Regions from separate parts of the Dietzia sp. JS16-p6b genome, predicted to be linked through region 3. Evidence: riboswitches for the same ligand, from Rfam matches in the RefSeq annotation. Region 3 holds a riboswitch; each other region holds the start of a gene.
The links. Region 3 has a riboswitch for thiamine pyrophosphate ahead of CT688_RS16435 (LLM class flavin-dependent oxidoreductase). Riboswitches for the same ligand answer to the same signal wherever they lie in the genome.

Region 1: another riboswitch for thiamine pyrophosphate. It lies ahead of thiC (phosphomethylpyrimidine synthase ThiC); the one in region 3 lies ahead of CT688_RS16435 (LLM class flavin-dependent oxidoreductase).
Region 2: another riboswitch for thiamine pyrophosphate. It lies ahead of CT688_RS05315 (ABC transporter ATP-binding protein); the one in region 3 lies ahead of CT688_RS16435 (LLM class flavin-dependent oxidoreductase).

What each region holds. Positions count from the first base shown of each region.
Region 1 covers NZ_CP024869.1:3,039,337-3,042,601, reverse strand. The annotation lists gene thiC (phosphomethylpyrimidine synthase ThiC) at 1-1,382, opposite strand, end outside; TPP riboswitch at 1,376-1,492, opposite strand; gene CT688_RS14030 (GNAT family N-acetyltransferase) at 1,566-1,862, shown strand; gene CT688_RS14025 (CD225/dispanin family protein) at 1,912-2,367, shown strand; gene CT688_RS14020 (CoA-binding protein) at 2,408-2,824, opposite strand; gene ppk2 (polyphosphate kinase 2) at 2,900-3,265, opposite strand, start outside.
Region 2 covers NZ_CP024869.1:1,175,090-1,178,354, forward strand. The annotation lists gene CT688_RS05305 (ABC transporter substrate-binding protein) at 1-322, opposite strand, end outside; gene CT688_RS05310 (ABC transporter permease) at 319-1,098, opposite strand; gene CT688_RS05315 (ABC transporter ATP-binding protein) at 1,095-1,970, opposite strand; TPP riboswitch at 1,953-2,050, opposite strand; tRNA gene CT688_RS05320 (tRNA-Arg) at 2,309-2,381, opposite strand; gene CT688_RS05325 (cytochrome c oxidase assembly protein) at 2,488-3,265, shown strand, end outside.
Region 3 covers NZ_CP024869.1:3,551,069-3,554,333, reverse strand. The annotation lists gene CT688_RS16440 (reverse transcriptase family protein) at 1-355, opposite strand, end outside; gene CT688_RS17400 (hypothetical protein) at 370-510, shown strand; gene CT688_RS16435 (LLM class flavin-dependent oxidoreductase) at 628-2,028, opposite strand; TPP riboswitch at 2,084-2,177, opposite strand; partial or broken gene CT688_RS16430 (NAD(P)H-dependent oxidoreductase) at 2,340-2,987, opposite strand; gene CT688_RS16425 (TetR/AcrR family transcriptional regulator) at 3,003-3,265, opposite strand, start outside.

The DNA of each region.
Region 1 (3,265 bases), 510 kb from region 3:
GGATGGCCCTTGGCCAGGTCCGCCGCGTGCGCGGCGATCTTGTAGGTGATCACGCCGGTCTTGACGTCGTCGCGATCGGGCAGGCCCAGGTGCTCCTTGGGGGTGACGTAGCAGAGCATCGCCGTGCCCGCCTCGGCGATCCGCGCGGCCCCGATGGCGGAGGTGATGTGGTCGTAGCCCGGAGCGATGTCCGTGGCCAGCGGCCCCAGTGTGTAGAAGGGCGCCTCCTCGCACCACTCCTCCTCCAGGCGCACGTTCTCCACGATCATGTGCATCGGCACGTGTCCCGGGCCCTCGATCATCACCTGGACGCCGTGGCGCTTGGCGATCCGGGTGAGTTCACCCAGCGTTCGGAGCTCGGCGAACTGCGCCTCGTCGTTGGCGTCGGCGATCGACCCGGGCCTCAGGCCGTCCCCGAGGGAGAACGTCACGTCGTACGTCGCGAGGATCTCGCACAGCTCACTGAAGTGGGTGTAGAGGAAGGACTCGCGGTGGTGTGCCAGGCACCACGCGGCCATGATCGATCCCCCGCGCGACACGATCCCGGTGACGCGCGTGGCGGCGAGCGGGACGTACCGCAGGAGCACCCCGGCGTGGACGGTCATGTAGTCCACTCCCTGTTCGCACTGCTCGATGACGGTGTCCCGATAGAGCTCCCAGGTCAGCGCCGTCGGGTCGCCGCCCACTTTCTCCAGTGCCTGGTAGATCGGCACGGTGCCCACGGGGACGGGCGAGTTGCGCAGGATCCACTCGCGGGTCTCGTGGATGTCCCGCCCGGTGGACAGGTCCATGATGGTGTCCGCGCCCCACCGGGATGCCCACACCATCTTCTCGACCTCCTCCGCGATCGAACTGGTGACCGCGGAGTTGCCGATGTTGGCGTTGATCTTGGTGACAAAGCGCTTGCCGATGATCATCGGTTCGCTCTCCGGGTGGCGGTGATTGGCCGGGATGACGGCGCGGCCGGCGGCCACCTCGGATCGCACGAGCTCCACGTCGATTCCCTCGCGCGCGGCGATGAAGCGCATCTCCGGGGTGATGTGACCCGCGCGGGCCCAGGCCAGCTGGGTTCGTACCGGCGTGGAGTCCTCCGACGAGGCGGGCACGGCCTCCGGGTGCGTCCACTCGTCGCGGGTGGGTGGTAGGCCGGAGCCGAGGTCGTGGCACTGCCCGGCGTCGGCGTACCCGGTGTACGGGCCGGAGGTGTCGTAGACGTCGAACGACGTGCCGTTGGTCAGGGCGATCCGGCGGACGGGCACGCGCAGCGTGCCGCCCTCCGCCGGGATCTCGAGGTACGACTTGCTGCTGGAGTGGATCGGGCCGCAGGTCACGGACTCGATCGAGGTGGACTCTGCGCTGGGGGTGGACGTGTGTGTGCCCATGATGCTCACTGCTCCCTACGCCGGCATGACCCGGACAGGTTCTACGGTCGACGGCCCGGCCGGCCGTCCTCTCAGCCCGCGCTCCGAAGCGGACTCCCGTGGGGACGAGTATGAAATTGTGCCGGGCGAGCGTACCCCGGCGAGTAGCATCGGGTGTGGAACACACCCTGCCGAAGGAGTCCCATGTCCCGAGTGGAGTCACTGGTGCTGGTCCACAACACCGATAGAGACCGGTTCGAACTGTGGGACGGCGAGACCTTCATGGGTCTGGTGGGGTACGAGAAGGACGGCGACGTCTACATCCTTCTCCACACCGTCATCGAGGAGCATTTCGGACAGCAGGGCATCGCTCGACTGCTGGTCAGTCTGGTCCTCACCCGGATGCGTCTGGACGGGCACAAGATCCGCCCGGTGTGCAGCTACGTCCGCCGGTTCCTCGTCCGCTTCCCCGAGTACCAGCTCCTCGTGGCCCCCCGCTGACCCGGGAAGGGTGTTTCAGGGAGCCCACGTTCGGGGATACGATTCGGGCATGACGAATCCGAGCTACCCCGGTTCCTCCTCCGACTCCCCGTACGGGGCCGGCCAGACCCCCGGGCAGGAGTCCGGTTACTGGCAGGACCAGAGCTACGGCCAGGGCCCGACATACGGGCAGGGCGCGTCGTCGTATGGCCAGCACCCGGGTTACGGGGCCCAGACCCCCGGGGGGTTCACCGGGTCCCCCGGAGCCGCACGGCCGGGCCCCCCGTCGAACATCGGTTGGGCGGTGGCCTCGATCCTGTTCTTCTGGCCGCTCGCATTCGTCGCGATGACCCGGGCCTCGGACGTCTACCCGCTGTGGGCGGCCGGTCACCACGCGGAGGCCGAAGCGGCGAGCGCGTCAGCCAAGAAGCTCGGCCTCATCTCGCTCGGCCTCTTCGCCCTGCTCATCGTGCTCTACTTCGCCTTCATCTTCGCCATGATCGGGCTGAGCGCCAGCGGGTTCTGACCTGCGGGCGGGCCGTTCCCGCCACGGCGGGTGCTCTCGCTCAGGCGAGGCCCAGAAGCGGCGCCTCGATGGCCGGGCAGGCGTCCATCACCACGTCCAGCCCCGCATCGGCAGCGCGCTGGGCCGCGGCCTCGTCTATCACACCCAGCTGGAGCCAGACCGCCTTCGCGCCCCGGGCGATCGCCTGGTCCACGACGTCGCCCGCGAGCGCCGAGTTGACAAAGACGTCGACCACATCGATCTCGCCGGGTACCGACGCGAGATCCGGGTATCCCTGCTGACCGTGGACCGTCTCAGCCCTGGGATGAACCGGCACTATCTCGTGACCCAGGTTGCGGACATAGGCGGCGATCCTGTGCGCGGTCCGTCCGGTGTTCGCCGACAGGCCCACGACCGCCCAGCGCCCGCGGTCCGAGAGCAGACGTCTGACAACGGCCGGATCATTGGTGTGACTCATACCCGGTGCAATGCGCGCCGGCGCCCGGACATTCCCGACGGGTCGTGTGCGCGGGTGCGTCCTTCGCGGGCTCAGTCAGTCCCCGACGGCGTCCCTGGCGCGGCGGACGATCTTCGGGTCAGGGTCGAACACCACCTGGGGGTCCTTCTCCGGATAGTCGAACTGGTGGAGGAAGTAGCGCATGGCGTTGATGCGCGCCCGCTTCTTGTCGTTGGACTTGATGGTGATCCAGGGGGCCCAGTCGGTGTCGGTGCGCCGGAACATCTCCTCCTTGGCGGCGGTGTACAGGTCCCACTTGTCGAGTGATTCCAGGTCCATCGGGGAGAGCTTCCACCGACGGACCGGGTCGAGCTGCCGGATCGCGAACCGGGTCTTCTGCTCCTCCTTGGTGACGGAGAACCAGAACTTCGTCAGGCCGATGCCCGAGTCCACCAACATCTT
Region 2 (3,265 bases), 1.3 Mb from region 3:
CCTCCCGCGCGGCGTCGGCCGTGTTGGCGGGCGTCATGAACGTCACGTCGACGCCGGCGTCGCCGTACGCGCCGGTGTGCTGCGCGGTGTACAGCGCCACGTGATCGGGATTGGGGCTCCAGTCCAGCAGGACACTCACCGGTGCGGCTCCGGTCTCGGTCGTGTCCGCATCGTCCGAAGCCGCCTGGCATCCGGTCAGGGCCAGCGCCGCAGCGGCGGCGATCGCGAGCATGCGGACGCCGGGTCGGGTGACGCCCGTTCGGGTGACGCCCGGTCGGGTGACGGTCCGGCGTGGGGCCGCGCTGGTGGATGTGTGCGTCATGATGGGGTCCTTTCCCCGGTGGGGGTGTTCCACGGGCAGATGAGTCGTTCGAGGATGGTCACGGTGGCCAGCAGGACGCTGGACATGATCGTCAGCACGACCACCTGGGCGAAGACGAAGTCCGTCTGGAGACGCGGGATGGCCTGCAGCATGAGGTACCCCAGGCCGTTGGTCGACCCGGTGTACTCGGCGAACACCGCGGCCACCGGCGCGAACGTGACCGAGACGCGCAATCCGGCGAACCCGCGGGGCGCGGCGGACGGCAGACGAACCCGCCAGAAGAGCGACCACCGGGTGGCGTGCAGGCTCCGCAGCGTGTCGATCACCCGGGCGTCGACGGCCCGCACGCCGGAGAGGAGGTTGAGGGCGACGGGGAAGAAACACAACAGGGCGACGACGATGACCTTCGGCGCCATCCCGTACCCGAGGGAGATCGTCAGCAGCGGACCTATCACGATCACCGGGATGGCCTGGGAGGCGACCAGCAGTGGGGTCATGGCCTGACCGATGGTGGGCACGAACGCGCTGATGATCACGACGATCACCGCGACGACCACTCCTAGCACCACACCCAGGAGGGTCTCGGAGGCGGTCAGCAGCGTGGCGGAACCGAGCCGGTCGGGCCAGGTGGTCACGAGCGAGTCGAGCACGGCGCCGGGCGCGGGGATGACGTAGGCCGGAACGAGTTCGAGCGCGGTGATCGTGATCCACGCGGCGAGGACCAGCAGGATCGTCACGCAGGCGGGAGCGGCGGATCGGAGGACTCGGACGGTCATGGGGCGGCTCCGCCGTCGGCCAGATGGGATTCCCGTGCCAGCGCGCGGAGGATGTCCTGGCGGGTCGCCGCGAATCCCTTGTCGCCGAGCAGGGCCTCGCGGGGGCGGTCGTCGCCGAACCACCCCGGCCAGGTGGACACCACGCGCGCCGGGGCGTCGGCCTCGTGCCGTGCCAGCAGGACCACACGTTCGGCGAGGAGCAGGGCTTCATCGACGTCATGGGTGACCATGACGAGGGTGGCCGGCGTCCCGGCGAGGGTCTCGCGCAGCCATTGCTGGACGTCGGCTCGGGTGATCGCGTCGAGCGCACCGAGCGGCTCGTCCGCCAGCAGCAGGGGTTTGCGAGCGAGCAGTGCGCGCGCGAGTGCCGCGCGCTGGCGCATGCCCGCACTCAGAGCCGACGGACGGGCCCCCGACCAGGCGCCCAGGCCCAGGCGGTCCAGCAGGTGCTGGGCTTCGGCGCGGGCCACGCGCCGGCGCTCCCGCTGATTGCGGAGACTGATCGCGACGTTGTCGAGCAGGGTCATCCACGGCAGCAGGCTGTCGCCCTGCGGCATCAACGCGCAGTGCTCCAGGCGCCGGCCGGGCCGGCGTTCGTCCAACACGGAGACGGTCCCGGTCGTCGGTTCGGTCAGGCCGGCGATCAGCGAAAGCAGCGTGGACTTGCCGCAGCCACTGCGCCCGACGACCGCGATGTGCTGGCCCACCGGGACGGACAGGCTGAGATCCGCGAGAACGGGCCGGCGTGCTCCCGGGTAGGTGTGGCCCAGACCGTCCAGCGCCACGGCCGGAACTGCGGGGCGACTCAGCACGGCGTGCACCAGGACCGCGGCGTGCACAGGGGTGGCCGCGTGCACCAGCGCATGTGACATCCCTCCGCTCGTGTGAACGAGTTCAGGTTCAGCGGGTGTGATCTCAGCCCCGTTCGGTAGGGGCACCCCGTGTCATCGACGCCGATCCTGTGGATCAGCTCGAAGTGCGAACCTACCACCCTGCGCTGCCCGGCGAGTGGTCACATATGCGCGGCTCCGGCGGATCCCCACCTGGGGAAACGTGAACAGAATCGACCGCGCGACGAGGGGGCCTGATGCCGAGGGCGGGCGTTGGCCAGCGGTGTGCTGCGGCCGGCGGTGTGCTGCGGGAGGCGGCAGGCGGCGGGCGTCGGACCGGTGCCACGCCGGTCAGCGCCGCCGACCTGCGCCGAAGTGTGCGCCCCCGAGAGGATTCGAACCCCTGACCAGCCGGGTAGAAACCGGATGCTCTATCCACTGAGCTACGGAGGCCTGCGACGCCCGCGTCCGGCGTCGCCGGAAGGATGATAGCCGATCCGGGGGTGTGCGCCGCAGCCGCGAATCGGCCCGTGGCGATCGGGTTAATACGATGGTGGCCATGACGTCGTCCAAGTCGACACCCGCCCGCGCCGGAACGCTCACGACCCGCAGCGTGGTGCCCGTCGTGATCCTGCTCGCGGTGGTGGCCGCCGCGGTGGTGATCCCGCTGTCGGGCATGTCCACGGAGGTGGCGCTCGCGCTGGTGGGCGTGCCGGACCCGGGCGTCCTCACCACGGCCGGGCTCCCGGCGGTCCGAGCGGTGGGCGAGCTGCTCGCCGCGGTGGCGGTGGGGACGGCCCTGTTCGCGGCGTTCTTCACCCCGCCCCAGAAGGACAAGACCCTCGACGTGGACGGGTACCGATCGCAGCGGATCTCCTCGTGGGCCAACATCTCGTGGGCGGTGGCCGCGGCTCTGCTCATCCCGCTGACCCTGTCGGACGTCTCCGGCCGCACGTTCTGGGCGGCGCTGCCTCCGGACCAGTGGATCGTGGCGATCAACCAGATCGACGTGGCCTCGTCCTGGCGGTGGGCGGCGGTGATCGCGCTGGTGGCCGGGATCGGTCAGCGGCTCACCGTGAGCTGGCGCTGGTCGGTGATCTGGTTGGGCGTGTCGGTGCTCTCGCTCCTGCCGGTGGCGGCCACGGGGCACGCCTCAGGGAGCACCGCGCACGACATCGCCACCAACTCGCTGATCATCCACCTGTTCGCCGCCGCGTTCTACGTGGGCGGGCTGGTCGCCGTGCTGGCCCACACCATGCGGGGCGGCTCCCGCGTGGCCCTGGCCCTGCGCCGCTACTCGGTGGTGGCGACCATCGCGATCATCGCGCTCGGGTTCT
Region 3 (3,265 bases):
AGTCGAGTTCTCCGGCCGTGAACCCGAGCCACCGGGCCACCTCGGCCTCCGAGTAGAGCTGCGGCAGCCCGTCGACGATGGTGGTACGAGGGGGCGGCTCCGGCAGGGGCACGGTCGTGGGTGCCCCCGCGGGCCGGGTCCACTCCGTCAGTACCTGGCGAAGCGCAGCGGCCGGGTGGCGGGGTTCGTCTGGATACCATGCGAGCAGGATCGGCAGGGCGTCCCGGGTGATCGCCTCCGGGAGGACGGAGTCGAGTGCGCGCCGGAGTTCGGGCCAGGTCCATCCGGTGTAGGTGCGGGAGAACCGGGCCGCGGCCTCACCGACCTCCTCCACGGTCAGGACGGGCGAGGTCATCGACCCTCGAGACGGTGGCTGGGCGGATCGTGGTCGACAACACGGTGGCCGTCGAGATGGTGGCCGACGGGCGAGGTGACCCGACGTTCGTCTCTGCGGTGCCGTCGCGCACGCGGAGCGTGCCGCACGGCGCCGGACGCAGTGTCTCGCTGTGATGTGCACCCAGGGGTTGCCCCTGAGACGGATCGGATCGATCCACCCTCACCTCGCCCGCCGCCCACGCGGGCCAGTCTGCCAGCTCGGGTCCTCACCGGGCGCGTGCTTCTCGCACCTCACCCTCGACGAAAAGCCGCCCCACGGTGTGACTCCGGCAGCCGGTCGCCGTCACCGAACATCCGGGCGCGGAGGGTGCCGGGTTCCGCTGCTCGCGGATACAGTCCGCGGTGCTGGAGCACAGGGATGAGGAACTCGACGACGTCCTCCCAGGTCCCGGGGTTGAGCGCATAGGCCAGGTTGAAGCCGTCGACATCCGTCTCCGCCATGAAGTGCTCCAGGGCGTCGGCCACGGTGTCCCCCGACCCCACCACCACGGGGCCGCCCGTCGCGTTGAACCGGGCGCTGTCGCGCAACGTCCACCGGCCGTCGGGGTCCGCGGCGCCCGAGAGGCTCGACACCGTGGTCTGGATGGCATCGGTGGCGACCGGGTCCAGCGGTGCGTCTAGATCCTCCCGGGAGAGGTCGATTCCCGACCAGCCCGAGTTGAGTACCAGATTCCCCGTCTCGGAGGCGTAGGAGAAGACGTCGCGATACTTCGCGGCGGCCGCCGCGTCGGTCTGGTCGACGACGATCGTGAGCAGCGCATAGACGCGTGCGGCGTCCCGCCCTCGCCCCGCCGCCTCCAGTCCCTCGCGGATCCGACCGACCTGCTCACGGGTCTGCGCGAGAGTCGGGGACGCGACGAAGATCGCCTCCGCGTTCTCGGTGGCGAAGCGGACTCCCCGCTCGGAGGCGCCGGCCTGATAGATGACCGGGGTCCGCTGTGCAGAGGGCTCCGACAGATGAATCCCCGGAACCGTGAAGTACGTCCCGTGGTGGTCGATCGGGTGCACCTTCGCCGGGTCGACGAAGGTGTCCCGCTCCGCGTCGAGCACCACCGCGTCGTCCTCCCAGGATCCCTCCCACAATTTGTAGAGGACCTCCAGGTACTCGTCCGCCCGGTCGTAGCGCTCATCGTGGGAGAGCTGGTCGTCCTGGCCCAGATTCCGCGCCGCGCTGGTGAGATACCCCGTGACCACGTTCCACCCCACCCGGCCCCGGGTGAGGTGATCGAGCGTCGACATCCGCCGGGCGAAGGTGTACGGGTGCTCGGCCGACGTGCTCGCGGTGATGCCGAAGCCGAGATGCTCCGTGACGGCCGCCATCGCGCTCACCAGCATCATCGGGTCGTTCATCGGGATCTTGGCCGCAGTCCGCAGGGCCGCATCGGCGCTACCGCCGTAGACGTCGTAGGGCCCGAGTGCGTCCGCGAGGAAGATGCCGTCGAACAGCCCCTCCTCCAGGAGCCGGGCCAGACGGGTCCAGTGCGTGAGGTCGCGATAGTCCCGGGAGCGGTCCGCGGGATGCCGCCAGAGCCCCGGGAGCTGGTGGCCCACCCCGTTGATGGCGAAGGCGTTGAAGCGGATCCTCCGTGGGTGCCGTGGCGCATCGTGAGGGGCGTGGTGTGGCGTGGTCATCGTTCTCCCGGCGCTGGTCGTGGAGGGGGACCACCTCACGAGTCCGAGCGGCCGGTGGACGCATCGACGACATCCCTACGCGAGTATGAACTCGATCAGGTTCGCTCGGGTGTGATCTCAGCCCGTGGCGGGCACCCCGTGTCACGGCTCAGCCTACTCGCGCCGCTGTGCGCGAGGTGGATGCCGAGGTCGGTGCGGCCGGGCAGAAGGTCCTCCCGTAGGGCGCGGGTACCGCGGTAATCCCCGTCCCGGAGGCGACGGAAAGCCGCGACGGGCTCGGTGTCGATACCGTCCAGCCGGGTGCGCAGCCGATGGGCCTGCGCCTCCACGTCCGCACCGGACAGCCCGTCGGCGTCGTAGACGACGTGCAGGTCCAGTACCTCGATCCCGGTGTACCAGAGGACCCCGTGGGTCACGGGGAAGAGCAGGGACTCGATATCGCCGCTCACGCCACGACGCCCTATCGAGCGCTCGTCCTCCCCGGCGGTCACCACGATGAGGGCCTTGCGACCGGCCAGCCCGCCGTCTCCGTAGCGACGGGGTACGCCGAGCTCGGGGTCGAGGTCGCCGTGGGCGAAACCGGTCGTCATCACCCGGTCGAACCATCCCTTCAGGATGGCCGGCGGCCCGTACCACCACAGCGGGAACTGGAAGACGACGAGCTCGGCCGCCGCGATCTTGGCCTGCTCGGCCCGGACGTCGTCGGGAAGGCGGCCCGCGGCGTAGGCGTCAGCGGACAGCTCGACGATCGATCTCGATCGGCCCTCCGGCTCGCCGAGGTCGCGATCGGACAACACGGGGTCGAAGCCCTGCTCGTACAGGTCCGAGGTCTCCACGGTGTACCGCGCGGACAGCGACTCGGTGCCGGTCCGGAAGAGGTGCTCGTTGAGAGAGCCCGGTCGAGGGTGGGCGTACACCCAGAGGGCCGTGCGGGGTTCGGGCGGGTGCGTGATGGTCATGAGCTGCCTTTCGATTCAGTCTCGGGACGTGACGGACACGATGACTCTGGTGAGCACCTCGTGGGCGTGGGTCGTGGTGATCGAGCCGGTGGTCGCGGCCCGGGCGAGGGAATCGCCGGCGCCGAGGATCGCGACCAGATCCGCGGCCTCTATCTCTCCGGCGAACGGGGTCAGCGCCCGGCGGTACTTGGCGAGGAACTGCTCCTCGGCCTCCTGGCGGACCTCGTCCAACGTCGGCGACCCGGCGAGTGCGGAGACGACGTCGGCCAACTCCCGGC